DNA from 3 places in the Desulfovibrio sp. 3_1_syn3 genome. Region 1 is predicted to be linked to each of the others. Evidence: predicted binding sites of a transcription regulator. Region 1 holds the regulator's gene; each other region holds the start of a gene.
The links. The regulator sigma-54, encoded in region 1, starts transcription at its own class of promoters, with help from an activator protein. The targets are predictions, from matches to a motif close to CTGGCACGGNNNNTGCTT.
Positions count from the first base shown of each region.

Region 2: flgB (flagellar basal body rod protein FlgB) is a predicted target of sigma-54. The motif match lies at 1,632-1,649, and genes of this name have one in related genera.
Region 3: HMPREF0326_RS04635 (Spy/CpxP family protein refolding chaperone) is a predicted target of sigma-54. The motif match lies at 1,715-1,732, and genes of this name have one in related genera.

Region 1 covers NZ_ADDR02000001.1:2,315,410-2,318,683, forward strand. The annotation lists gene HMPREF0326_RS09720 (CTP synthase) at 1-1,001, shown strand, start outside; gene rpoN (RNA polymerase factor sigma-54) at 1,243-2,673, shown strand; gene hpf (ribosome hibernation-promoting factor, HPF/YfiA family) at 2,711-3,250, shown strand.
Region 2 covers NZ_ADDR02000001.1:2,700,459-2,703,732, reverse strand. The annotation lists gene HMPREF0326_RS11310 (thermonuclease family protein) at 1-218, shown strand, start outside; gene HMPREF0326_RS11305 (hypothetical protein) at 526-951, shown strand; gene HMPREF0326_RS11300 (3'-5' exonuclease) at 948-1,475, shown strand; gene flgB (flagellar basal body rod protein FlgB) at 1,690-2,103, shown strand; gene flgC (flagellar basal body rod protein FlgC) at 2,117-2,557, shown strand; gene fliE (flagellar hook-basal body complex protein FliE) at 2,583-3,029, shown strand.
Region 3 covers NZ_ADDR02000001.1:1,090,511-1,093,784, forward strand. The annotation lists gene HMPREF0326_RS04630 (methyl-accepting chemotaxis protein) at 1-486, shown strand, start outside; gene HMPREF0326_RS04635 (Spy/CpxP family protein refolding chaperone) at 1,124-1,639, opposite strand; gene HMPREF0326_RS04640 (periplasmic heavy metal sensor) at 2,360-2,833, opposite strand; gene zraS (two-component system sensor histidine kinase ZraS) at 3,233-3,274, shown strand, end outside.

The sequences.
Region 1 (3,274 bases):
GCGAACAGAGCATCCCCCAGGAAATGCGCAAAAAGATCGCCCTGTTCTGCAATGTGGACCAGGACGCGGTCTTTTCCTCCGTGGACGTGGACAACATTTATGAAGTGCCCCTCAAGTTCTATGAGGAAGGTTTTGACCAGAAAGTCGCCATCATGCTGCGCCTGCCCGCGCGCAACGCCCACCTGGAATCCTGGGAAAAGCTGGTTCACGACAGCGCCAATCCCCAGGGCAAGGTGACCATTGCCATTGTGGGCAAGTATGTTGACCTGAAAGAAGCCTACAAGAGCCTGCACGAAGCCCTGATCCACGGCGGCGTGGCCAACCGGGTGGCTGTGGAGTTGCGCTACGTCAACTCCGAAAATGTGACCGAACACAACGCGGCTTCAGTGTTCAAGGGCTGTGACGGCATTCTGGTGCCCGGCGGCTTCGGTTACCGCGGCGTGGAGGGCAAGATCGCGGCTATCCGCTACGCCCGCGAAAAACACGTGCCCTTCTTCGGTATCTGTCTGGGCATGCAATGCGCGGTCATTGAATTTGCCCGCCATGTGGCCGGTCTGGACGACGCCAATTCCGAGGAGTTCAATCCTCTGTCCGACCACAAGGTTATTTACTTGATGACCGAATGGTTCGACTTCCGCACCAAAAATGTGGAAAAACGCGACGCCAGCAGCGATAAGGGCGGCACCATGCGCCTGGGTTCCTATCCCTGCAAGGTATTGCCCGGCACCAAGGCCCACGAAGCCTACAAAAAGGATATGGTGGACGAACGGCATCGCCATCGCTATGAGTTCAACAATGCCTTTAAGGAAATTCTGGGCCAGAAGGGCATGGCCTTCAGCGGTACGGCGCCGGACGACTCTCTGGTGGAAATCATGGAGCTGCCCGACCATCCTTGGTTCCTGGGCTGTCAGTTCCATCCCGAGTTCAAATCCCGCCCCATGGAAGCCCATCCTTTGTTCCGCGAATTCATCAAGGCGGCCAAAAAGCAATCCAAAGCCTGAGCGCCGTTTTGTCGCTTGGCTTGTGATGTATGAAAGGGGAGGCCTGAGGCCTCCCCTTTGCCGTAACTGAGACTTGGTTCCCTGCGGTTTCCGTAGGGGCCGCCACCCGGCGCAAGCCTTGCGGCCTTTCCCTTTTTGTTCGCAGCTTCCGTCTATTGCATAATTTTTCAGCATATGGCACAATTTTTGTAAATGAGAACTCCGTTCAGACATTGTAGCTTATCAGCCTAAAAGAGCAGACATGGCACTGGAACTTCGTCAGCAATTGAAATTGGCTCAGCAACTGGTCATGACGCCGCAGTTACAGCAGGCCATCAAGCTGCTTCAGCTCTCGCGCGTGGAACTACTGGAAACCGTGCAGCAGGAGATGCTGGACAATCCTTTTCTTGAGGAGCTCTCGGGTGATGAGTCTTCTTCGGATCAGGCCTCCCAGACAGAGCGCCGGGAGGCCGTTGAAGAAGAGGTCTACGACAAGGAACTCGCCAAGGATGCCTCGTGGGAGGACTATCTCGGCGAGTTCGCCAGCACTCCGCGCCAAGTACAGCCGCGTGACTTTGAAGCGGCTGAAGAAATTTCTCCTCTGGAAGCCCGTTATGCCGCCAAGCCCACATTGGAAGGGCATCTGCTCTGGCAGCTGCGCCTTTCCATGCTGACCGAGGCGCAAAAGGAAATCGGCGAGGTCATCATCGGCAATCTGTCTTCCTCCGGCTATTTGCAGGCCACCTTGGAAGAAATCGCGGAGATGACCACATCCACGCCCGACGAGGTGCGGGCGGTGCTGGAAAGAGTGCAGCTTTTTGATCCCATAGGGGTGGCCGCGCGCGACGCGCGCGAGTGTCTGCTGATCCAGCTGAAAAATCTGAACTATGACCGGGATCCCATTCTTCTCGATCTGGTCCAGTCCCATCTGGAAGATCTGGAGGCCAAGCGCTACAAGCCTCTGCTGCGCAAGTTCAAGCTGGATATGGAGGAACTCAAGGAATATCTGAACATCATCCAGAGCCTTGATCCACTGCCCGGCGCCAGTTTCGGCGGCGGCGAACCCACCTATGTGAGCCCGGATGTCTTTGTGTACAAGATGGGCGATGAATTCGTCATTCTGCTCAATGAAGACGGTTTGCCGCAGTTGCAGCTTTCCTCGCTCTGCCAGATGAATATGGGATCTTCCTCGGATAAGGAAAAGGAATACTGTACGGAAAAAATGCGCTCGGCCTCCTGGCTGATCAAGAGCCTGTATCAACGCCAGCGTACGCTGTACAAGGTGGTGGAGAGCATTGTGCGCCACCAGCAGCCGTTTTTTGAAAACGGCGTCACCAAACTGGCTCCGCTGATTCTGAAAGACATTGCCGATGATATCAGCATGCACGAATCAACCGTAAGCCGGATCACTACCAACAAATACGTGGCGACGCCCCACGGGATTTTTGAGCTGAAGTTCTTCTTTAACAGCGGCCTTGAGCTGGACGACGGCAGTCAGGTCGGCTCGGAAAGCGTTAAGGCGCTGATCAAGAAGTTCATAGCCGATGAAGACTCCAAGGCCCCCTTGAGTGACGAACGCATCGGAGAAATGCTCAAGGAGCGCCTGAAAGTGAATATTGCCCGGCGTACGGTGGCCAAGTACCGCACGGCGCTGGACATTCCCTCGTCGTCACGGCGTAAGGAGCACTTCTGATCTCACAGCGGTGCTTTGCAATCCCAAGGAGGAACGCATGAATATCTCTTTCGCCTTCAAGAATTTTGAGGCCTCCGATCATTTGAAGAAGTATGCCCGCCGCCGCATGGAAAAGTTGGGGCGGTTTTATGGCAAGTCCGCGGGTCTGGAAGTAAGCGTCGTGCTGACGGTGGATAAATTCCGCCATCGTTGCGAAGTGACCGTTTCCGGCGAGGGCCTGCATATCAACGCCACCGAGCAGACCTCCGATATGTACGCGGCTATCGACCTTGTGACCGACAAGGTGGAAGCCCAGATCAAGCGTCAGGTGTCCCGCGTCAAGGAACAACGCCGTAAGGCCCGCAATGCCGATGTGGACGTCTTTACCTACAATCTGGAAGCCCAGCCCGAGGAAAGTCAGACCGTGGTGGGCACGGACCGCTTCGCGCCAAAGCCGCTGCACCTGGATGAGGCGCTGATGCAACTGGATTCCATCGGCAGCGAATTTCTGGTCTTTCTCAATGCCGAAAGCAATCGCGTCAATGTGGTTTACCGTCGGCGCACTACAGGCTACGCCCTGATTGATCCCGTGTTGTAGCCGTTCCGCCATACTTTTTCCGCC
Region 2 (3,274 bases), 390 kb from region 1:
GCGAGGACGACAAGGGCGCGGTGAGCGCCCTTGTCCAGGTTGCCGGAACATCCGTCAATTACCAGCTTTTGGTCGAGGGCCTGGCCTGGGTGAACCGTTCGACGTGCAAGGCCATGTTCTGCCGCCGCTGGTACATTCAGGAGCATCAGGCCGTTGTGGACCGGCGTGGTCTCTGGGGCCTGAATATGAGCACGCCGCCCTGGCAGTGGAGCCGGTGAGCGGCGGGCCTGGAGCAGAGTAACTTTGAAATTTTATAAATTTCAAAGTCGGCATTCTGGCGAAAAACGTGGTTATCGTTGCTGTCGCTCCCCGTATGGCTCCGTTGTCGCAACGGGGAAGTCCTTCGGGCTGCCTTCGGTCGCTTCGCCGGAATCCAAGCCGCGTTGCTCTCGATGTCTGTACGCCCTTTGGGCTACAGGCACGGCCCTGCGGGCCGCCCGTCGGGTCGGTCTTTGTGGCGGCTGCCGTTTTCGCGTCAGCAGGGCAATTTCAAAATGAAATTGTTCTAAAATGCAAGGAGTGGATATGAGCGCTGTGTGCCCGCAGGACGTGCGGGATTTTCTGGACAACTGGCAGGCTGATCCGTTGAAGGCCAAAGAGGCTTTCGTGGTCTACAAGGACTTTCTCGTGGGCCTGTCCGGCGTGAGCCTGGATTTCAAGGCCCGGCCGGGCATCAGTTATTCCCTGCGCGCCCGGCATGAGGCGCAGCGGAAGCGCGAGCTTTTCGTGCTGGTGGACGTGGTGGACGACGAACCGGAAAGCCGCTGGCTGTCCGTCTGCTTTTACGCCGACATGATTACGGATCCGGACGAAAAGGGCGATTACGTGCCCGAGGGCCTGATGGGCGAGGACGCCTGCTGCTTCAACCTGGATGAGGACGACGCGGCCATGCGCGCGTATATCGCCGCCCGTCTGGCCGAAGCCGCCCGTGCCGCTGCCGCCGGGGCATGAGCGTACTGAGCGGCCCCTGTGTGGCCATTGATTTTGAAACGTCCGGCTATGCGGCCCACAGCGCCTGCGCTGTGGGCCTTGCGCGCATTGAGGACGGCCGCGTTACGGATTGCTTTTACCGTCTGTTGCGGCCGCCGTCCGCGCGCGTGCTGTTTACGGAAATTCACGGCCTGACCTGGCCCATGCTCAGGGACGCTCCCTCCTTCGCCCAGGCCTGGCCGGAAGCGGGCGCGATATTGTGCGGAGCGCATTTTCTGCTGGCGCACAACGCCTCCTTTGACCGGCGCGTGCTCCTTGCCTGTTGCCGTGCCGCCGGTCTGCCCGCGCCGGAGGCGCCTTTTCTCTGCACCCTGAAAGGTTCGCGGCGCAGCCTGCCCCTGCCGTCCAAAAAACTCAATCTGGTCTGCGAGTATTTCGGCATCGCGCTCAAACACCACAACGCCGCCTCCGACGCGCAGGCCTGCGCCGAAGTCTATCTGCGGCTGCGCGGCCTGGGCGTCACGGACGCCCAGATGCGCCTCTGAGCGGCGCCATGTGCCTGTTCGGAAAAACGCCCTTGCCGGAGTCCTGACTCTCGCCGCATCCTGTTCCCGTTCCGAAGGAACTTCGGCCGCGCCAAAACCTTGGCGCGGCTTTTATTTTTTATCTGCAATTATCTGAATTCGCACATAAAACAGACTGTGGAACAAACTTTGCTTCTCCGGGGCAGGCATTCCTGTCGGGAATGCGGGAGGCTTTATGAAAAGTATGTTCAACAGCCAGATCGGTCTTGTCAGCCGGGTCATGGATATGCAGCTGCAGCGGCAGAACGTGATCACCAGCAACCTGGCCAACGTGGAAACGCCCAACTACAAGCCGCGCGAGCTGGCTTTTGAAAAAGAACTGCAAAGCGCGCTGGGCCTGGACATGAAGGGGCGCATGAGCGCCACCAGCGAAGGGCATATGCCGGCGGCCTTTAATCCGGACAATTTCGGCCCTGAATGGTCCAAGCAGTTCAAGCCGCGCCAGATCCACGGCGAGGACCGCGTCAGCCTGGACAAGGAAATGGCCAAGCACGCCAAGAACCAGCTGCAATACACCGCGCTTACCCAGATCATGAGCAAAACCTTCGAAGGCATGTCCACCATAATCCAGGACGGCAAGCAGGCTTAGCCGGGAGATCGTTATGGATTTTCTGACCGCACTCGATATCGGCGCTTCCGGACTGACGGCGGACCGCACCCGTATCAACACCATCTCCATGAACCTGGCCAACGCCAAAACCACGCGCACGCCCCAGGGCGGCCCCTACCGGCGGCGCACCGTGGTGCAGGCGGCAACGGACGTGGACGATCCTTTTTCCGTGCACATGCGCTCGGCCCTGGACCGCGAGCTCAAGGGCGTGCGCGTCATGGCCGTGACCATGGACAAGCGCCCGCTCAAGCAGGTCTATGAGCCTGGGCATCCCGACGCCAACGCCGAGGGCTATGTTTCGTATCCGGACATCAATGTGGTGGAGGAAATGGCCAATCTGATGAGCGCCCAGCGCAATTACGAAGCCAATGTCACCACCGTGGAAGCCATCAAGGGCATGTACAACAAGGCTCTGGAAATCGGCAAGTCATAGGCCGTGCAGTCGATAGGAGTATGTCATGAGCGTTCAGGCACTGGGCTTGCGGGCCTACAGCGATGCGTTGCAGCACTTCAACAAGGTGGACGGCTCCCTCAAGCAGGGCATGCCCGTGGGCAAACAGACCTTGTTTTCCCACACCCTGGACCAGAGCCTGCTGCGTGACAGCGTGGACAAAGGGGAGACTTTCGGCGCGCAGGCCGATTTCATCCGCTACCCCGACCAGCAGCACACGCCCGTCACGCCGTCCAACAGCTTCGGCGACACGATCAAAGGCTCGCTGAACAAGGTCAATGAGCTGCAGAGCGCCAAGGCCCAGGCCATTGACGACTTCGCCTCGGGCCGTAGCCAGAACGTGCATGAGCTGATGATCACCATGCAGAAATCCAGCCTGGCCATGAAGCTGACCAGCGCCGTGCGCGGCAAGGTGTTGGAGGCGTATAAGGAAATTTCCAAGATGCAATTCTAGAAAGTGCCGTCACGAGTATCTTTTCGGTTATCTCTGCGTCAAACTTTCGCCCGCTTTTTCAGTCGAGTACCATAAGAGTACACTCCTTTAAAGCGGGCTTGTTTTCCTTGATATAACACGAAAATCTATCTCGTGACGACGCTTTCCTACGACAGGTCCGCATTTCCCACACGATAAAAAAATTTCTTTCCGCACAACAGTCAGCCTCGCGTCCGTGTCCGGCGCGAGGCTGACTGTTTTCAGGT
Region 3 (3,274 bases), 1.2 Mb from region 1:
GCGGACCAAACCAACCTTCTGGCGCTCAACGCGGCCATTGAGGCCGCCCGCGCGGGCGAGGCCGGGCGCGGTTTCGCCGTTGTGGCCGACGAGGTACGCAAACTGGCCGAAAAGACCATGGCCTCCACTAACGACGTGGGCAACGCCATCACGGCTATTCAGGAAAGCACGGCCAAGAGCATGACCGGCGTGGACAACGCCGTGGAACGCATCGGCGAGGCCAATGAGCTGGCCAGCCGCTCCGGCGCGGCCCTGGAAGAGATCGTCGCCACCGTGGTAGCCACGGGGGATCAGGTCAACGCCATCGCCACGGCCAGCGAGGAGCAGTCCGCCGCCAGCGAGGAGATCAACCAGTCCATCGTCCAGGTCAACGACATGTCCCGACAGACCGCCGGGGCCATGGCCGAGGCCTCCAAGGCCGTGTCCGACCTTGCCGCGCAAGCCCAGCGGCTCAATGAGCTCATCATCCGTATGAAAGAAGCCTGATTTCCGGGGCACGACGCGTTTTTTTCCCCTTGCGACAGTATGACAGCCGGCGGCAACGCCGGCTGTCATCGTTGGCGGGGCAATTGCCGTTTCCGGCGGCCTCAGGTCCTGTTGGGACGGAATATTCGGCGAACAGGGCGCGGGCATCCAGTGTCTGATTGCGAAAAACGTGGTTTTTCGCTGCGTCACGGCGGCCACGCTTCCCGGGCGGGCTTTGCAGCCATGGTTGATCCTTCGGGCGGGGGAGAATTTCTGCTTGGAGCGGCCGGTCTCTCGGACGTGTGCCGCCGCGTGCCGCGAAAGGGCTGAATTGTGGATGCGGCCGTCGGCTGGGCGCGGTGGGGCCGCAATGGACAGGGTTTGCCGTGTAGATTTGTAGCGGGCGGCGCCGCTTGCGGACGCCATGCTTAAAAAGGAAGGGCGGCCGCCGGGGGCAACCGGCGGCCGCTGAGAGGGAGGATGTTCCGATGGTTAGAGGGTTCTGTTCAAAGGAGGAGGTTTTTCGGGGGGTTCTCCTTGCCGCTCCTGATGGGGGCTGGGAGCGGCAAGGAAATTTGTTTTATTTTTTTCGTATATGTCGACCGCCCGTCGGCGGATAAACAAGTTGGTGATTCAGCAGGTTAAAGGTTGTTGTCGACTAGTATTGGTCCATACCGTGGCCATAGCCCATGCCGTGACCGTAACCCATACCGTGGCCCCTCATGTGGTAACCGGGACCGTATCCATTAGGACGGGTGTCTGCGCCTGCGGGTTCACCCACTTCCTTTTCAAGGCGCTGGGCCATTTCATCGTGCAGGGCGCCCAGCTGATTATTTAATTTCGTTAGTTCCGTAGCTGTTTCCCGTACAGCTTTGACATCAGGGTTGGTAGCGTTCCTCAGGGCACGCAATTCCTGCCGTTTTACGAAAATTTGGTCTTGGAGGGGATCCATACGCTTGGCGTACTCGTCCACGATCTTTGTATATTTTTCCTGCTGCTCGGGGCTCAGAGCCGCGCCTCTGTTCCATCCTTGGCCGTACCCACCGGGGCAGCCTTCGCAGCCGTAGCCGGAATCAGGGCTGTAGTGGGAGCGGGCCATGCTGTCCGTGACCAGTATGCCGCCAGTCAGAGCGGCGGCCAGCAGGGCGGGCAGAATGAAACGGGAACTTCTCATTATAATCTCCTTACCTTTCAAGCAGTTAGGTTATTTTTTCTCGGCGCTCGGTGTTCCGTGCGTCATGCCCTCTTATAGCAATGCGCGTGCCAACGTTCGACAAAACGGCTAACCTATTATAATTTAATAGAGTTTTTCCTCTATTGATGCGGGAAGAATAAAAAGCGGGGCGTATGTTTTTTATACAGAGCGCGTACAGGTTGTATAAAATTTACACAGGTGACTATATTTCACACAGGCGGAAGCGGAGGGGCACGGGGGGGCGGGAAGTGGAAAAAGCGACCCCGTGCCGACAAGATATCAGGCGGGGGCCGGTCGGCCGCGCCGGAGCCCGGAGTTCTTAGAGCAATTTCACTTTGAAATTGCTCTGGTGGCTGCGTAAGCAGACGCCCGCCACGAGCGTCAGCCGTTGGCGGCTATGCCGCCTTACGGATGGCGACAGCAGAGCTAAGCGCCGGAGACCGACCCGAAGGGTGGCCCGCAGGGCCATGGCCGCAGGCACGCTAAGCGCGCCGTACGGACATTGAGAGTAGGGCGAGCGTCTTAAAAACTTTGGGAATGTGTATTCTCAAAGTTGAAATGCTCTTAGTGAACGGATGGGGGCTCGTGTCTGATTTTCCAAATCAGACACACAGAACCCGTAGAGGTTTGGGGCGGCGCAGCCCCGCGAGCCGGTGAAAAAACATATTTTTCGCAATCAGACGCTCGTGGCGACAACCTCTACTCTTCTTCATCCGCCGGGGGAATGCCGGCATGGCTCATCCGGCAGCCCCGGCTGGCGGGCGGCCCCAGCGAAACGCCCACTTCACGGCGCAGGCGCTCGTCCACATCCATCAGGGAGGCCCGCAGGGCGTCGCGCAACTGTTGCAATTCCCGGCCCAGGCGGGGCAGGGTATCCGGGGAGGTTCCCTGGTCGTAGCTGAGGCTTTCCAGTTCCGCCATTTTTTCCCGGATGCGGCCGCGCAGCTCACGGACACGGGGGCGGGCGTCATCTATGATTCTTCTGGCTTTGTTCTGTTGATTCGGGGGAAGCTGTTCCAACCAATCATCTATATCCTGGACGTTGCCTCGGTAGCGCCCCATTCTGTATTCGCCCTGCCCGTTGTACGGGCCGGGGCCGCTATGCCCCGCAACCACGGGCTGCGAGAGGCAGAACGCCGCCAGAAGGCAAAGCGAAAAACAAACTCTTAACATAGAGTAACCTTTATTGAAGTTCGATCCGGCATATCTTCTCGTGTCGCCGAACGTTGCGGCCCGGAAACGCTGCTTGTGGGCGCATCTGCGAACCGTGCGTATACAGACGGCACTGTGAGTACAAGCAACAACAATACTGTGTTACATGGGCCGACAGTCTGCGAAATTACTGTTGTTCTCCGTGCCGTAGCTGAATTGCAAGCCGTCTGTCGCAGAGCTTTGGCTGACTCAGCGTATTGTTCAGCCAATATCAGGCCGTTTTCCGTGGCGCAAGCGTTAAGAGCGCCGGTTGTCTGTTTCCACGCATTTTAGGAATTTCTTGCAAAAAACGTGCAAAAAATTTAGCCCCACAGCGGCCCATGGGATGACAGCCGCGGGCGGGACGGCTATAGTCGAAATATGAATGCTGAGCAAGACGACGTCCGGTCCGCGCCGGGCGCT